Regions from separate parts of the Paraburkholderia sp. A1BS-2L genome, predicted to be linked through region 2. Evidence: riboswitches for the same ligand, from Rfam matches in the RefSeq annotation. Region 2 holds a riboswitch; the other holds the start of a gene.
The links. Region 2 has a riboswitch for manganese ahead of P5W98_RS31125 (sodium:calcium antiporter). Riboswitches for the same ligand answer to the same signal wherever they lie in the genome.
Positions count from the first base shown of each region.

Region 1: linked by a shared signal. The riboswitch ahead of P5W98_RS10500 (TMEM165/GDT1 family protein) and the one ahead of P5W98_RS31125 (sodium:calcium antiporter) in region 2 are both predicted to bind manganese.

Region 1 is NZ_CP120428.1:2,317,822-2,325,788, forward strand. Features, by position in the region: gene xdhC (xanthine dehydrogenase accessory protein XdhC) at 1-466, shown strand, start outside; gene P5W98_RS10490 (adenosine deaminase) at 501-1,553, shown strand; gene guaD (guanine deaminase) at 1,704-3,011, shown strand; yybP-ykoY riboswitch at 3,083-3,230, shown strand; gene P5W98_RS10500 (TMEM165/GDT1 family protein) at 3,322-3,894, shown strand; gene P5W98_RS10505 (DUF4136 domain-containing protein) at 3,935-4,618, opposite strand; gene pepN (aminopeptidase N) at 4,878-7,577, shown strand; gene P5W98_RS10515 (class 1 fructose-bisphosphatase) at 7,833-7,967, shown strand, end outside.
Region 2 is NZ_CP120431.1:269,581-277,547, forward strand. Features, by position in the region: gene P5W98_RS31105 (DeoR/GlpR family DNA-binding transcription regulator) at 44-823, shown strand; gene glpD (glycerol-3-phosphate dehydrogenase) at 1,139-2,668, shown strand; gene glpK (glycerol kinase GlpK) at 2,701-4,206, shown strand; gene P5W98_RS31120 (MIP/aquaporin family protein) at 4,327-5,043, shown strand; gene P5W98_RS31125 (sodium:calcium antiporter) at 5,095-6,099, opposite strand; yybP-ykoY riboswitch at 6,184-6,361, opposite strand; gene P5W98_RS31130 (alkyl/aryl-sulfatase) at 6,432-7,967, opposite strand, start outside.

The DNA.
Region 1 (7,967 bases), on a different replicon from region 2:
GTTTCCCTCGCCGGAAGCGTTCGCGGCGCTCAATGCGCCCAACGTCACGATCGATGCCAACGACGCACCTGACGAAGCCATTGACGCTGCCCCGCCGGGCACGAGCTTCATCGTGATGACGCACGATCATTCGCGTGACCTCGATCTTGCCGAGCGCATCCTGCGTCGCGGCGACTTCCTGTTCTTCGGCATGATCGGCTCGCACACGAAGCGCAAGCAGTTCGAGCACCGGCTCGCCGCGCGCGGCATCGATCCGCTGCAGATCGCGCGCATGCACTGCCCGCTCGGCGTGGACGGCATCGTCGACAAGTCGCCCGAAGTCATCGCGATCTCGGCCGCCGCGCAATTGCTGCAGGCGATCGAGGCGTCGGCGGCGGCCGCCGGCACGCCTGGGCATGCAGCCGTTGCGGTTACCGGCACGTCCGCTACCGGAACGTCCGCTACCGGCACGATCCATTCCGCGTGATGTCAACCACTGAACGCAACCGATCGATCCAACCATGACCATCACGCCCACCGTCAACCCGTTCGCAGCGCTCGTACAAAAAGCGGCGCGCGCGCCGAAGGCCGAGCTGCACATCCACATCGAAGGCTCGCTCGAACCCGAGCTGATCTTCGCGCTCGCGCAGCGCAATCACGTCGAGCTCGCTTACGAGTCGATCGAAGCGCTGCGCGCGGCCTACGCGTTCACCGACCTGCAGTCGTTCCTCGACATCTATTACGCAGGCGCGAGCGTGCTGCTCAACGAGCAGGACTTCTACGACATGACGATGGCCTACTGCGAGCGCGCGCTCGCGGACAACGTCGTGCACACCGAAATATTCTTCGATCCGCAAACGCACACCGAACGCGGCGTGCCGATCGAAACGGTGGTCGCGGGCGTCGACCGCGCACTCGCCGACGCCGAAAAACGCGGCCTCACGAGCAAGCTGATCCTCTGCTTCCTGCGCCATCTGAGCGAAGCCGACGCGCTCGCCACCTTCGATGCCGCGCTGCCGCTGTTCGCGCGCTATCCGCGCATGATCGGCGTGGGTCTCGATTCGTCGGAGCGCGGCCATCCGCCCTCGAAATTCGAGCGCGTGTTCGCGAAGGCGCGCGCGCAAGGGCTGAAGCTCGTCGCGCATGCCGGAGAGGAAGGCCCGCCCGCCTATATCTACGAGGCGCTCGATCTGCTCAAGGTCGACCGCGTCGACCACGGCGTACGCAGCATCGAGGACAAGGCGCTCGTCACGCGCCTCGCCGACACGCGCGTCGCGCTCACCGTCTGCCCGCTTTCGAACCTGAAGCTCTGCGTGTTCGACGACATGACGAAGCACACGCTCAAAAAGCTGCTCGACGAAGGCGTCGCGGTGACCGTCAATTCCGACGATCCCGCGTACTTCGGCGGCTACGTGAACGAGAACTTCAGCGCCATCATCACGGCGCTGCAGCTCGACGACCAAGAGGTGTACACGATCCTGCGCAACAGCTTCGAGGCGTCTTTCGTGACGCCCGAGGAACGCGCCGCGCTGATCGCGCAGCTCGATCGGTACTGGAGCGGCGCCGTGGCCTGATCCCGCGCAGCTCCCCAAGCTTAAGGCTTCACCCTTGATGAGGACCGGCGCGCCAGCGCCGGCCCCAGGGCTTTTGCGCGCCGCGTTTTCAGGAGCGGTGCGCATACATACGGCTCATGAACACCTGAATTTTTCGGAGACGAAGTTCCCATGACTCAATCGGCTTATCGCGCAAAACTGTTGACGTTCACCGGCGACCCCGCGCAATCGCCCGACGCTGCCGTCTTCCACGAAGACGGCGTGGTGATCGTCGAGAACGGCCGCGTGGTCGCATCGGGCGCATGGTCCGAGCTCAGCGCTCGCGTGGCTGAAGGCGCGACGGTGCACAACCTGCGCGACAAGCTGATCGTGCCGGGCTTCATCGACACGCACATTCACTACCCGCAGACCGACATGATCGCCTCGCCGGCGCCGGGCCTGCTGCCGTGGCTCGAGACCTACACGTTCCCGACCGAGCGCGGCTTCGCCAATGAAAACGTGGCGTTCGAGACGGCGCGCTTTTTCGTCGACGAACTGCTCTCGTGCGGCACGACCACGGCGCTCGTCTACTGCTCGGTGCACAAGCAATCGGCCGATGCGCTGTTCACGGCGAGCGAGTCCCGGAACATGCGCATGATCGCGGGCAAGGTCCTGATGGACCGCAACTGCCCCGAGTTCCTGCGCGACACGCCCCAGACCGGCTACGACGACAGCGCCGAACTCATCTCGCGCTGGCATAACAACGGCCGCCAGATGTACGCGCTCACGCCGCGCTTCGCGCCCACCTCGACCGAGGCGCAGCTCGAAGCGTGCGAGGCGCTCGCGAAGGCGCACGGCGACATCTTCATTCAGAGCCACGTCGCCGAAAATCTCGACGAAGTGAAGTGGGTGAAGGAACTGTTCCCGCGCCAGCGCAGCTATCTCGATGTCTACGATCATTACGGACTCCTGCGCCGCCGCGCCGTGTACGGCCACTGCATCTGGCTCGACGACGAAGACCGCCGCCGCATGGCGCAAACCGGCACGGTCGCGGCGCACTGCCCGACCTCGAACCTGTTCCTCGGCAGCGGCCTGTTCGACTTCGACAAGGCCCAGGCCACCGAGTTGCCCGTCACACTCGCGACAGACGTGGGCGGCGGCACGTCGTTCTCGATGCTGCAAACCATGAACGAAGCGCACAAGGTCGCGCGCATGGGCGGCCATCACCTGACGGCCACGCGCATGTTCTGGCTCGCCACGGCCGGCGCGGCAGCCGCGCTCGATCTCGCCGACAAGATCGGCACGCTCGCGCCGCAAAGCGAAGCCGACTTCGTCGTGCTCGACCCGCAGGCCACCCCGCTGCTCAAGCGCCGCACCGCGCGCGCCGAATCGCTCGAAGAACTGCTGTTCGCGTTCGCGCTGCTCGGCGACGACCGCGCCGTATTCGAGACCTACGCAGCCGGTACGCGCGTGCACAGCCGCGACACGGCAAAGCGTTAAAATCCCACGGCAAATCCCCATTCCAACGGCCCCGGCGAAGCCGGGTGTCGGAAAAACCCCAATGCTATAATTCGCCGTCCATTGGGGAGTAGCCGCCCCGCTCCGTGCCGCCCGGCTAGCCTTCGGGTCTTGGCGCGCGCCGCGCATGCGCAGCGGGAGCATCCGTCAACAGACTTGGCCCGCGCGGCCATGGCGAACGCAGCCTTAGTACTCAGGCCTGGCGAGACCGATGACTCATGCCCGCCGCAACAGGGCCCGGCGGGCCGTGAGTCGTCGCCCGCATTTATCTCGGCCCGAGGATCACCAACACGTGAATCACGCCTTTCTCGTCTCGACCGGCGCAGTCGCGCTCGCCGAAATCGGCGACAAGACGCAACTGCTTTCGCTCGTGCTCGCAGCGCGCTATCGCAAGCCCATGCCGATCATTCTCGGCGTACTGGCCGCCACGCTCGTCAATCACTCGGGCGCGGGCGCGCTCGGCGCGTGGCTCGGCTCGCTCGTCACGCCCTCGGTGATGCGCTGGGCGCTCGCCGTCTCCTTCGTCGCCATGGGATTGTGGATACTCGTGCCCGACAAGCTCGACGAGGGCGAAGCCACCGTCAATCGCACGCGCCTCGGCGTGTTCGGCGCCACCGTCGTCACCTTCTTTCTCGCCGAGATGGGCGACAAGACGCAGATCGCAACCGTCGCGCTCGCCGCGCGCTTTCACGACTTCTTCGGGGTGGTGGCCGGCACGACGCTCGGCATGATGATTGCCAATGTGCCTGCGATCCTGCTGGGCGACCGCTTCGCCCACAAGCTGCCGACGGGCCTGGTGCACGGCATCGCCGCCGTGCTGTTCGTGGTGCTTGGCGTGCTCGCCATCATGGGCGTGGGCGTTTGATCGTCTGTAACGCTTGAGCCGCCACTGACGCTGGCTCCGTCTACTTTGCCGGAGCGGCCGCTGCCGGTGCGGTTCCTGGCGCCGCCGCCGGGACTTCGGCCGGCGCCCCCGTGGTCTTGTCCACGGGCAGTTTCACCTGCTGCACCGAGCCGTTCTGCAGCGGGAAGTTCGACAGTGCGCTGCGCACCAGAAACGGCATGATGTGCACGAGCGAGGGATCGTCGCCCGAGGTGCGCGCGGTGACGTTATAGACTTCCTTCCCGCCCGCCTGCTCCGTGATGCGGATGCCGAGTGCATGCGAGTACACCGGATAGCTCTGGTTCACATAAGCGGGGCCCCAGGGACCCCAAGGCCCCCACGGATTGAACGGTCCCCAGTACGGAGCCGGCCACGGGTTGTAGAACACGGGCTGCGCCACCGTGACCGTGTCCATGCGGCTGCCGTAGGCGAGGCCCACGAGATAGCGCGCCTGCCGCTCGGGCACCTGGCGGAATGCGTACGAGGAGAGCCCGTCGGCAACGAGGCTCTCGTAGGTCGATTGCTCGATGCTGTGCTGCTGGTCGGGATTGCGCGTGAACGCGTAAGTGCGCGTGGCATCGCTGCCGCCTCCCCACGCGGAGAACGCGGTCACCTGGCTCGTCACATAGGTCGTGCAGCCGGACAGCGTCACGGCAAGCGCCGCCAGCAACAGCAGCGCGCGGCGGGTCCATCGGTCGGGCATCATGGTCTTCTCGTTGCAGTCGTGGCAGTGACGACAGTTCGTCGGCGCGCGGCAAGCTTGCGGTGGTCGACACCGCAGGCCCCGATCATACTGACTCGCGCCCCAGCGGGAAAGTTCGGGCCCGCTGCGCGGCGCACGCCTGCGGGCCATCTCGGACAAGCTGCGCGAGCCTTTGTACAATGGGGCGAGCGGCCGCGTCATCGTACGCAAGGCGCGGCCTCCCTATACCGCTATCCGACCCGAAGCTTCCCCGCACGAGACCATGTCCGATACCGCCACGCCTACTGTGATCCGCCGCGAAGACTACGCGCCGCCCGCCTTCCTGATCGACACCGTCGACCTCGAATTCGACCTCGCGCCCGGACACACCGTCGTCAAGAGCACGCTGCGCGTGCGCCGCAATCCCGCTGCCAAGTCCGCGCCGCACCTCGAATTGATGGGTGAACAGCTCGAATTCATCGGCGCGCAAATCGACGGCAATGCCTGCGAAAACGTGCGTGCGCACGAACATGGCCTGACGATCGAGAACGTGCCCGACGCGTTCACGCTCACGCTCACGGGCGCCAACGACCCGGAAGCCAACACCACGCTCTCGGGGCTCTACGTATCGAGCGGCAACTTCTTCACGCAATGCGAAGCTGAAGGCTTTCGCCGCATCACCTGGTTCCTCGACCGCCCCGATGTCATGTCGACCTACACCGTCACGCTGCGCGCCGACAAGACCGCGTGCCCGGTGCTGCTCTCGAACGGCAATCTCATCGAAGCAGGCGAACTGCCCGACGGCCGCCATTATGCGAAGTGGGAAGACCCGTTCCGCAAGCCGAGCTACCTGTTCGCGCTGGTGGCCGGCAAGCTCGTGGCGCTCGAAGAGCGCATCAAGACCGGCTCGGGCAAGGAGAAGCTGCTGCAGGTGTGGGTCGAGCCGCACGATCTCGACAAGACGCGCCATGCGATGGACTCGCTGATCCACTCGATCCGCTGGGACGAGCGGCGCTTCGGCCTCGAACTGGATCTCGACCGCTTCATGATCGTCGCCGTGAGCGACTTCAACATGGGCGCGATGGAGAACAAGGGGCTCAACATCTTCAATACGAAGTACGTGCTGGCGAATCCGGAAACGGCCACCGACGTCGATTTCGCCAACATCGAGGCCGTGGTCGGCCACGAATACTTCCACAACTGGACCGGCAACCGCGTGACCTGCCGCGACTGGTTCCAGCTGAGCCTCAAGGAAGGCCTCACTGTGTTCCGCGACCAGGAATTCTCGGCGGCAATGTCGGGAGGCGACGAGAACGAAGCCGCCCGCGCGACCAAGCGCATCGAGGACGTGCGCGTGCTGCGCCAGATGCAGTTCGCCGAGGATGCAGGCCCGATGGCGCATCCGGTGCGTCCTGAAAGCTACGTCGAGATCAACAACTTCTACACGATGACGGTCTACGAGAAAGGCGCGGAAGTCGTGCGGATGTATCAGACGCTGTTCGGCCGCGACGGCTTTCGCAAGGGCATGGACCTCTACTTCCAGCGCCACGACGGCCAGGCGGTGACCTGCGACGACTTCCGCCGCGCCATGGCCGACGCCAATGGCCGCGACCTCGCGCAGTTCGAGCGCTGGTACAGCCAGGCGGGCACGCCGCGCGTCACGGTCACGACGCGTTACGACGAAGCCGCGAAGCGCTATAGCGTCACGCTCGCGCAGGGCTATGCGAACGGCTCGCCGGCCGCGCGCGACACGCAGAAGGGACCGCTCCTGATCCCGTTCGCGATCGGCCTGATCGGCCCCGATGGCGCCGACCTGCCGCTCAAGCTCGAAGGCGAATCCAGCTCCAGCATGACAGCAAGCACGACGCGCGTACTCGAACTCACCGAGGCGCAGCAGACCTTCACCTTCGTCGACATCGCCCACAAGCCCCTGCCCTCGCTGCTGCGCAACTTCTCGGCGCCGGTGATCGTGGAATACGACTATGGCAACGACGAACTCGCGTTCCTGCTCGCGCACGACAGCGATCCGTTCAACCGCTGGGAAGCGGGCCAGCGCCTTGCCACGCGCGAGTTGCTCGCGCTGGCCGCACGCGCCGCCACGCGTCAGCCGCTCGCGATGAACGATGCGCTCATCGACGCGTTTGGCCGCGTGCTCAACGACGCTTCGCTGTCGCCGTCGTTCCGCGAACTCGTGCTGATGCTGCCCTCGGAGACCTATCTCGCGGAGCAGATGGCGGAGTCGAATCCCGCCGCCGTGCACGCCGCGCGCCAGTTCGTGCGCAAGGGCCTGGCCGCGGCGCTCAAGAACGCATGGCTTGCGGCCTACGACGCCAACCTCACGCCGGGCGCCTATGAGCCCACGCCGCAAGCCGCTGGCCACCGGGGCCTGAAGAATCTCGCGCTTTCGTATCTCTCGGAACTCGACGACCCCGCCGACGCCGTGCGACTCGCCACCGCGCAAATCCACGCCGCGAACAACATGACCGACCGCGCAGCCGCGCTGTCGGCGCTGATGAACGCGGCGGCAGGCACAGGCGGCGACCAGGCGAAGCAGGCGCTCGAGGACTTCTACGCACGCTTCGAGAAGGAACCGCTCGTCATCGACAAGTGGTTCTCCCTGCAGGCGACGCAACGCGGCACGGCCCAGCGCCCGACGATCGAGACCGTGCGTGCGCTGATGCGCCACCCGGCCTTCAATCTGAAGAATCCGAACCGCGCACGCTCGCTGATCTTCAGCTTCTGCGCGGCGAATCCCGCTCAGTTCCACGCGGCGGACGGCTCGGGCTACGCGTTCTGGGCCGAACAAGTCCTCGCGCTCGACGCCATCAACCCACAGGTTGCCGCACGCCTCGCACGCAATCTCGAACTGTGGCGCCGCTTCACCCCGGCGCTGCGCGACGCGATGCGCGCCGCGCTCGAACAGGTCGCCACGCAGGCGAAATCGCGCGACGTCCGTGAGATCGTGGAAAAGGCGCTGGCGTAGGCCTCGCGCGCGGCGCCGTTGCACAGCGCCGCGCACAGCCTCGTCCTCACACCGGTCATGCACGCTGCCGGCCCTCGCGGCCGGCATTTTTGTGCGCATTTTTTCTGCATTATTTTTCCGCTCGATTTCCCGGCCGAATTTCCGTCCGACGCGTGCCCCGAGCCGATCGCGCTTATTTTCAGGATTGACCAAACGGGCCGAGCCTCGTCCAGCAGGTAGAATTGCGCTATTCCCAAGCGCATCTGGAGTCCTGCAATGGCTTTGCACCGTCGTACCACCCTCACGAAATACCTGATCGAGCAGCAGCGCGAGCATCGCAACCTGCCGGCCGATCTGCGTCTGCTGATCGAAGTTGTCGCGCGCGCGTGCAAGGCGATCAGCTACAACGTC
Region 2 (7,967 bases):
CCTTACAATAGTGCCAGTTCCCATTCGCTGCCATCACGAGACCATGACACGAGACCCCCGCCTCACCCTCAACGCGCGTCAGCAGGAGCTGCTCGAATGGGTGCAGCGCGACGGCTTCGTGACCGTCGACGATTTCGCCGCGCACTTCGGCGTCACGCCGCAGACCATCCGCCGCGACGTCAACTGGCTCGCCGACATGAACCTCCTGCGCCGCTACCACGGCGGCGCGAGCCTGCCCACGAGTGCGGAAAACGTCTCCTACGGCGCGCGGCAACAGATGTTCCACGCGGAGAAGCGGCGCATCGGCGCGCTCGCGGCCTCGCACATCCCTGATCAGGCCTCGCTCTTCATCAACCTCGGCACCACGACCGAGGAGGTCGCGCGCGCGCTCAACCGCCATCGCGGCCTGCGCGTCATCACGAACAATCTGAACGTGGCGAGCATGATGAGCGGCTACCCGGAATGCGAAGTGCTCATTACGGGCGGCATCGTGCGGCCGTGGGACAAGGGCATTGTGGGCGAGCTCACCATCGACTTCATTCGTCAGTTCAAGGTCGATTACGCGATTATCGGCACCTCGGCGATCGAAACCGATGGCACGCTGCGCGACTTCGACACGCGCGAGGTGCACGTGGCGGAAGCGATCATCGAGCACGCGCGCACCGTTTATCTGGTGACGGATCATTCGAAAATCGGCCGGCCCGCGCTCGTGCGCCAGGGGCATCTGAGCCAGATTCACGCGCTTTTCACCGACAAGCCCCTGCCCGCCCAAATGAACGAGACCGTTGCCCAGGCGGGAACGGCCGTGTACGTCGCGGACTAGGCAGCGGCGCGGCGCACCCGCATGTGCCGAAACGAAAGCAATACGAACATCATTCGAAAATTTTCGAGCTTGTTCAAACGCTCTCCAGGCGCTTGATCGGGCGTCCACTTGCGCTTGAAATCCAGCGATATGCAGGGCAGTTGCCTTTTGTCAGGCGATTCCGGAAGTCCGCTCGTCACACCATAAAAGCGAACTTTACTTTTTCGGTTTTGTTCGATAAATTTCGAATTCGAACATTTTTTGGTTCGATCCTGGTGAATGCTTTGGCGTGATCAACCAGGATCGCGAGTTTGCCGGAACTATCAGGGAACGCAGGTGAGTCAACAGAATCGCTACGATCTGCTCGTCGTGGGTGGCGGAATCAACGGCGCGGGCATCGCGCGTGACGCGGCTGGGCGCGGGCTCTCCGTGCTCCTTTGCGAGCAGGACGACCTTGCCTCGCACACCTCGTCAGCGAGCACAAAGCTGATTCACGGCGGGCTGCGCTACCTCGAACACCGCGAGTTCGGCCTCGTGCGCAAGGCGCTGCAGGAGCGAGAGACGCTGTTGCGCTCGGCGCCCCACATCATGTGGCCGCTGCGCTTCGTGATGCCGCACATGCCCAACCTGCGCCCCGCGTGGCTCATCCGCGTCGGGCTCTTTCTTTACGATCATCTGGCCAGGCGCGAGCTGCTGCCGGGCTCGCGCGGCATCGACATGCGCCGCCACGCGGCGGGCGCACCGCTCATCGACACCATTCGGCGCGGTTTCGTTTACTCGGACGGTTGGGTGGACGATGCGCGTCTGGTCGTGCTCAATGCGCTCGACGCGCAGGAGCGCGGCGCGCGGATTCTCACGCGCACCAAGCTCGTTGGCGCGCAGCGCGTGAATGGCGAATGGCTGGCGACCCTGCGCCGCCCCGACGGCAGCACCTTCGACGTGCGCGCGCGCGCGGTGGCCAATGCGGCGGGCCCATGGGTGGGCGAGGTGCTGCACGGCGCGCTCGGGCGCGGCGCGCAGCACAGCGTACGCCTCGTGAAGGGCAGCCATATCGTGACGAAGCGTCTATTCGATCATGACCACGCCTACATTTTCCAGAATCCGGACAAGCGCATCGTCTTCGCGATTCCTTACGAGCACGACTTCACGCTGATCGGCACGACCGACGTGGAATACCGCAGCGATCCCGCGAAAGTCTCGATCGACGGCGACGAAACGCGCTATCTGTGCGAGTCGATCAACCGCTATTTCAAGCGCAAGATCTCGCCCGCCGACGTGCACTGGACCTACTCGGGCGTGCGGCCGCTGCTCGAAGAAGAGGGCACGAAGAATGCGTCGGCGGTCACGCGCGACTATCGTCTGGAGATGGACGACACCGAAGGCGCGCCGCTGCTCTCCGTGTTCGGCGGCAAGATCACCACGTTTCGCAAGCTCGCGGAAGAAGCCGGCGACAGGCTGTGCCGCGTGCTGGGCAGCAACGCGCCGGGCTGGACCGCCGGCGAGCCGCTGCCGGGCGGCGACATCGCGAACGCGCGTTTCGCGCCCTTCGCCGAAGGCTTCGCGGGTCGCCACGCCTGGCTGCCCGCGCCGCTCGCGCTGCGTTACGCGCGCGCTTACGGCACGCGCGCTGAGCGCCTGATCGGCAAGGCTGCGTCGCTCGAAGAACTGGGGCCGCAGATTGCCCCAGGCATTTACGAGGCCGAATTGCGCTATTTGCGTGATACCGAGTGGGCGACCTGCGCCGAGGACGTGCTCTGGCGCCGCTCGAAGCTCGGCTTGCACGTGGCGTCGGGCACGCTGGAGGCGGTCACGGCGGCGCTCGAAGCGTGGTTTGCCGCGAGCCGCGCGCCGCACATCGCGGCGTGAATCAAAACTACTCACGGATGGAGATAAGAGACATGCAGGACCAACAGTACATTCTTGCGCTCGACCAGGGCACCACGAGTTCGCGTGCGATGCTGTTCGACCGGCAGGGCCATATCGTCTCGATGGCCCAGAAGGAGTTCGAGCAGATTTATCCGCGTCCGGGCTGGGTCGAGCACGATCCGCAGGAAATCTGGTCGACCCAGGCGGGCGTGGCCGCCGAAGCCGTTACGCGCGTGGGACTGAACGGCACCAATATCGACGCCATTGGCATCACGAACCAGCGCGAAACCACCATCGTCTGGGACCGCGAGACCGGCCATCCCATCTACAACGCGATCGTCTGGCAGGACCGCCGCACGGCCGGCTTCTGCGATCAACTCAAGGCACAAGGCCTCGAAGCCATGGTGCGCGCGAAGACCGGTCTGCCGATCGACGCGTACTTCTCGGCCACCAAGATCCGCTGGATTCTCGACAACGTGGAAGGCGCGCGCGAAAAGGCGCGTCGAGGCTTGCTCGCGTTTGGCACCGTCGACAGCTGGCTCGTCTGGAATTTCACGAAGCACGAATTGCACGTGACCGACGTGACCAACGCCTCGCGCACGATGCTGTTCAATATCCACACGCGCAAATGGGACGACGAGCTGCTCGACGCGCTCGATATTCCGCGCAGCATGCTTCCCGAAGTTCGTTCGTCATCCGAAGTGTATGGGCCGACCAAAACCACGGTATTCGCGTCGAAGATTCCGCTCGCAGGCATTGCCGGCGACCAGCAGGCGGCGCTGTTCGGCCAGATGTGCACGGCCTCCGGCATGGTGAAGAATACCTACGGCACGGGCTGCTTCCTCATGATGAACACGGGCACGAAGCCCATCGAGTCGAAGAACAATCTCGTGACGACCATTGCGTGGCAGATTGGCGACGAGGTGAACTATGCGCTCGAAGGCAGCATCTTTATCGCTGGTGCCGTGGTGCAATGGCTGCGCGACGGCATGGGCCTCATCAAGAGCGCGGCGGAAGTCGAAGCCCTTGCGGCGAGCGTGCCGCACACGGATGGTGTGTATCTGGTGCCGGCCTTCGCTGGCCTTGGCGCGCCGCACTGGAACGCGCACGCGCGCGGCTCGCTCTTTGGCGTGACGCGCGGCACGACCGCAGCGCACGTCGCGCGCGCCGCGCTCGATTCGATCGCGTATCAATCGCTCGACGTGCTCGCTGCCATGGAGGCCGATTCGGGCATCAGCGTAGGCGAGTTGCGCGTGGACGGCGGGGCGAGCGCCAATAACCTGCTCATGCAGTTCCAGGCAGACCTGCTGGGAGTGGATGCCGTGCGTCCGCGGATTACCGAAACCACCGCGCTAGGCGCGGCCTATCTCGCTGGCCTCGCGACCGGCTACTGGAAAAGCGTGAACGAACTGCAGAGCCAGTGGCATGTGGACAAGCGTTTCTCGCCCGCCATGCCGCCATCGCAGGTGGACGCCTGTCGCGCGGGATGGCAGCGCGCGGTGCGCGCCGCCAAGGCTTGGGCCGACGACACGCAGTAACGCCGCGGCGACATCCGGCCAAAGAACTCGAACGAGTCAACGTAACCCAATACCGAAGGGCCGCGCAGCCAGCACTGCGCTGGTCTCGCGTCCATTTCGGAATCCTGAGAAATAATCAGAATGTCACCATACATTGCTGAATTCATCGGCACGGCCATACTCGTACTGCTAGGCAACGGCGCGGTCGCCAACGTGCTGCTCGCAAAGACCAAAGGCAAGGGCGCCGACCTCATCGTCATCGTGATGGGCTGGGCGATGGCCGTGTTCGTGGCCGTGTACGTCACCGCATCGTACAGCGGCGCGCATCTGAACCCGATCGTGACGATCAGCCTCGCGCTCACTGGCAAGTTCGCATGGTCGAAGGTGTGCGGCTACATCGTCGCCCAGATGCTCGGCGGCATGGCGGGCGCGTTCCTCGTGTGGCTCGCTTATCGCCAGCACTTCGCGAACGAAGCCGATGCCGATCTCAAGCTCGCCGTGTTCTGCACCGCGCCTGCGATCCGTAGCGTGCGGCACAACGTGATGACCGAAGCCATCTGTACCTTCGTGCTGATCCTCGGCGTACTGTATCTGGCCTCGCCGCAGGTGGGCCTGGGCGCGCTCGATGCATTGCCGGTTGGCCTGCTCGTGCTCGGCATCGGCATTTCGCTGGGCGGCCCCACGGGCTACGCCATGAGCCCGGCGCGCGATCTCTCGCCGCGCATCATGCATGCGCTGCTGCCGATCCCGGGCAAGCGAGACAGCGACTGGCGCTATGCGTGGATTCCCGTGCTCGGACCGCTGCTGGGCGGCGTGGCGGCTGCGTCGCTGTATCTGTATCTGCATGCGACGCATTGAGGGTCGTGGGGCGGCGGTTTCGCAACGTGTTGCGCAACCGCCGCAAGCCAATCACTTCGGAATCACCCACAGCATGCCCGCAAACACCGCATAGAGCCAGCCCACATGCGTAAGCTGGCGGCTATGCACTTGCGGCGCACGGAACGCCCATTGCAGGAACAGGATGGCGAGCATCGTCGTGGCCGCGGCAAGAATCGACGGCGCACCCAGGTGCCACGGCGTGAAGAACAAGCCGAATGCGGTTGGAATGGTCGCCTGGATCATCATCGCGCCGCTGATGTTCGCGAGCGCGAGCCGCTCCTTGCCCTGACGCACCCAGATGATCGCGTTCATGATTTCCGGCAGCTCGGTGGCGATCGGGCTGAAGAGCAGCGCAGTCAATTGCGGGCTCAGGCCGAGCCACGGTCCTACTTTACCGATCTGCTGCACGAACAGGTGCGAGGCGAAGAAGATCACGACCAGCGCGCCCAGGGTCTGGAGCAGGACCCAGAACAGCGACGGGTCCGCATCGCGCGGACGCAGCTTGAGCGGCTCGAGCCCCACGTCTTCGATCTCATCGCCATCGTCGCTCAGCTCCTTCCAGCAATAGAGCGCGTAGGCCGCGAGAAACGCAATGCCGAGAATGGGCTTGAAACTGAACACCACGAGTCCGAGCCCGATTTTCGCCACGAAGATCGCGAGGAACCAGAGCTGGTCGCGGCGCAGGTGGCGCGTATCGGCGTCGACGGTGCCGGCGCCTGCACGGCCCGCGCGCGCGACCGTCGCCAGCAACGCGACGCCCACCACCGCATAGGCGACGGTGCTGAGCGCGAGCGGCCCGCCAATGGCCGCGCCAATGCCGATTTCCTTGTGGGCCGGATCGGTGCCGAACGCAACGGCTACGAGCGTGACCACGCTTTCGGGCAGCGCCGTGCCGAACGCGGCAAGGATCGTGCCGGTGGCCGTCTGCGTGACCTTGAGCTTCTGGCCGAGCCACTCGACGGCATTGACGAAGGTTTCGCAGGATAGATAGATGATGCCGGCGGCGGCAATGAGCAGGGCGAACGTCCAGATCATGACGAGCGCTCCGTCGTGCGGGGGTGTGCGACTGCGATCGCGTGGCGGCGTGAAAAGCGGTGCATGGGAAACGGCATTCCTCGGGCTGGACGGACGGACCAATGACGCAATCCCCCCGCCCAGCCCGGGTATGAAGGATGACGTCATAGGTCTCGTCAGGCCGAAGAACGGCTGCCGGCGCCATGGCACAGCGTGCCAATTATGTTGACGGCGGCGCGACACGCATCGCGCGTGACGCAGACTACTCCCCTAAGACCGGCGCATTATAGCCGACGAATGCGGTTGTGCGGGAGGGGGCTCGTTTCATGGCGTAGTTCGTCGGCACATCTGCGTCACGGTTCCACGACGTTGAAATCGCCGTCGAATTTGTCGAGGGTCCCTAGCATGGCGCGGAACAGTTCGACCTTGCCGTCCAGCTGGATTTCGCGCGCAAGTACGGCTTCCTGAAAGCCCGTTTCCCCGCAGAGGATCCGGTTGAGCGTTTGCCTCGACATGGTCACGCTCAGATCGGTGCGTTCGTTTGGCGATGTGTAGCACCACGTCAACGCCCCATTCTGGAGATTCAGTTTGAACTGCTTATCGATGTCGCTGAAACGCCACGCAATGCGCATGTTCAGATGCTGCGCCTTCAGGCCATCGACACGAACGGCGAAATAGTCGAAGAACATTTCCTCGGTAATCGCGCTGACCATGTCGGCACTGCGGCTGCCGAATTCGGTCGAAGCATCTCGCCCTTCGCGCAGTTCGCGCGCGCCGAGCAGGAACGCGTTGCGCCACGTTGCCGATTGGGCCTGATACCCCATCTGTTCGAGCGCAGCAGCACCCAGTTCGCGCGCTTCGCGCAACTGCGGCTGTGCAAACACCAGGTGGTTCATGCACTGGGCGACCCAACGGTACTCGCCTTGATCGAAATCTCGACGCGCGCGCTCGAGCATGGCATCGGCTCCGCCCATGTACTCGACATAGCGCGGTGCGGAAGCCTCCGGAGGCAGGGCGTGCAGGTTAGCCGGATTGCCGTCGTACCAACCCAGGTAATGCTGATAGATGGCTTTGACGTTGTGCACGACAGCGCCGTAGTAGCCGTGCGCATGCCACTTCGAACGCAACTCGTCCGGCAGGCGAATCTGCTCGGCGATTTCAACGGCGTTCAAGCCGTGGTTCATGAGGCGCACAGTCTGGTCGTGCAGGAATTTGTAGAGATCCCGCTGCGCCTCCAGGTAATCGACGATGCGCTCGTTGCCCCAGGTCGGCCAGTTGTGCTGCGCGAACACGACCTCGGCTTCGCGCCCGTAGCGCTCCAGCGACTCGCCCAGGTATCGCGACCACGATTGCGCGTTGCGTACCTGCGCGCCTCGCAGCGGACACAGATTGTGCAGCGACCGCGTGCCGTTCTCGGCCAGGTTGAGCGCGCGCTCCTGCGGGAACCAGAAGTGCATCTCGGCGGGCGCTTCGCTTTCGGGCGTGAGCTGAAACACGATTTCGACGCCGTCGATCACATGCGATTCGGTCATTTGCATGATCAGCTTTGTCGGTGGAATCAGCGTGATCGTGCCGCGCGGAATATTCTTGCCCATGCCCGCATCGATCTGGCAGCAGGCATTGCGCGCGAGCGTATGGCCAAACTGGAATTGTGCGCGCCGCGCCATGGCCGTGCCCGCCATCACGTTTTCCGACACCGCTTCTTCCATGAATCCAGCGGGCGCGATGACCTGCGCCTTGCCGGCCACGACATCCGCTTCGTCCACGACGCCTCGCACACCGCCGAAGTGATCGGCATGGCTGTGGCTGTAGATGACCGCCACGACAGGGCGCCTCGGACGATGCGCGAAATACAGCTCGAGCGCGGCGGCAGCGGTTTCCTTGCACGT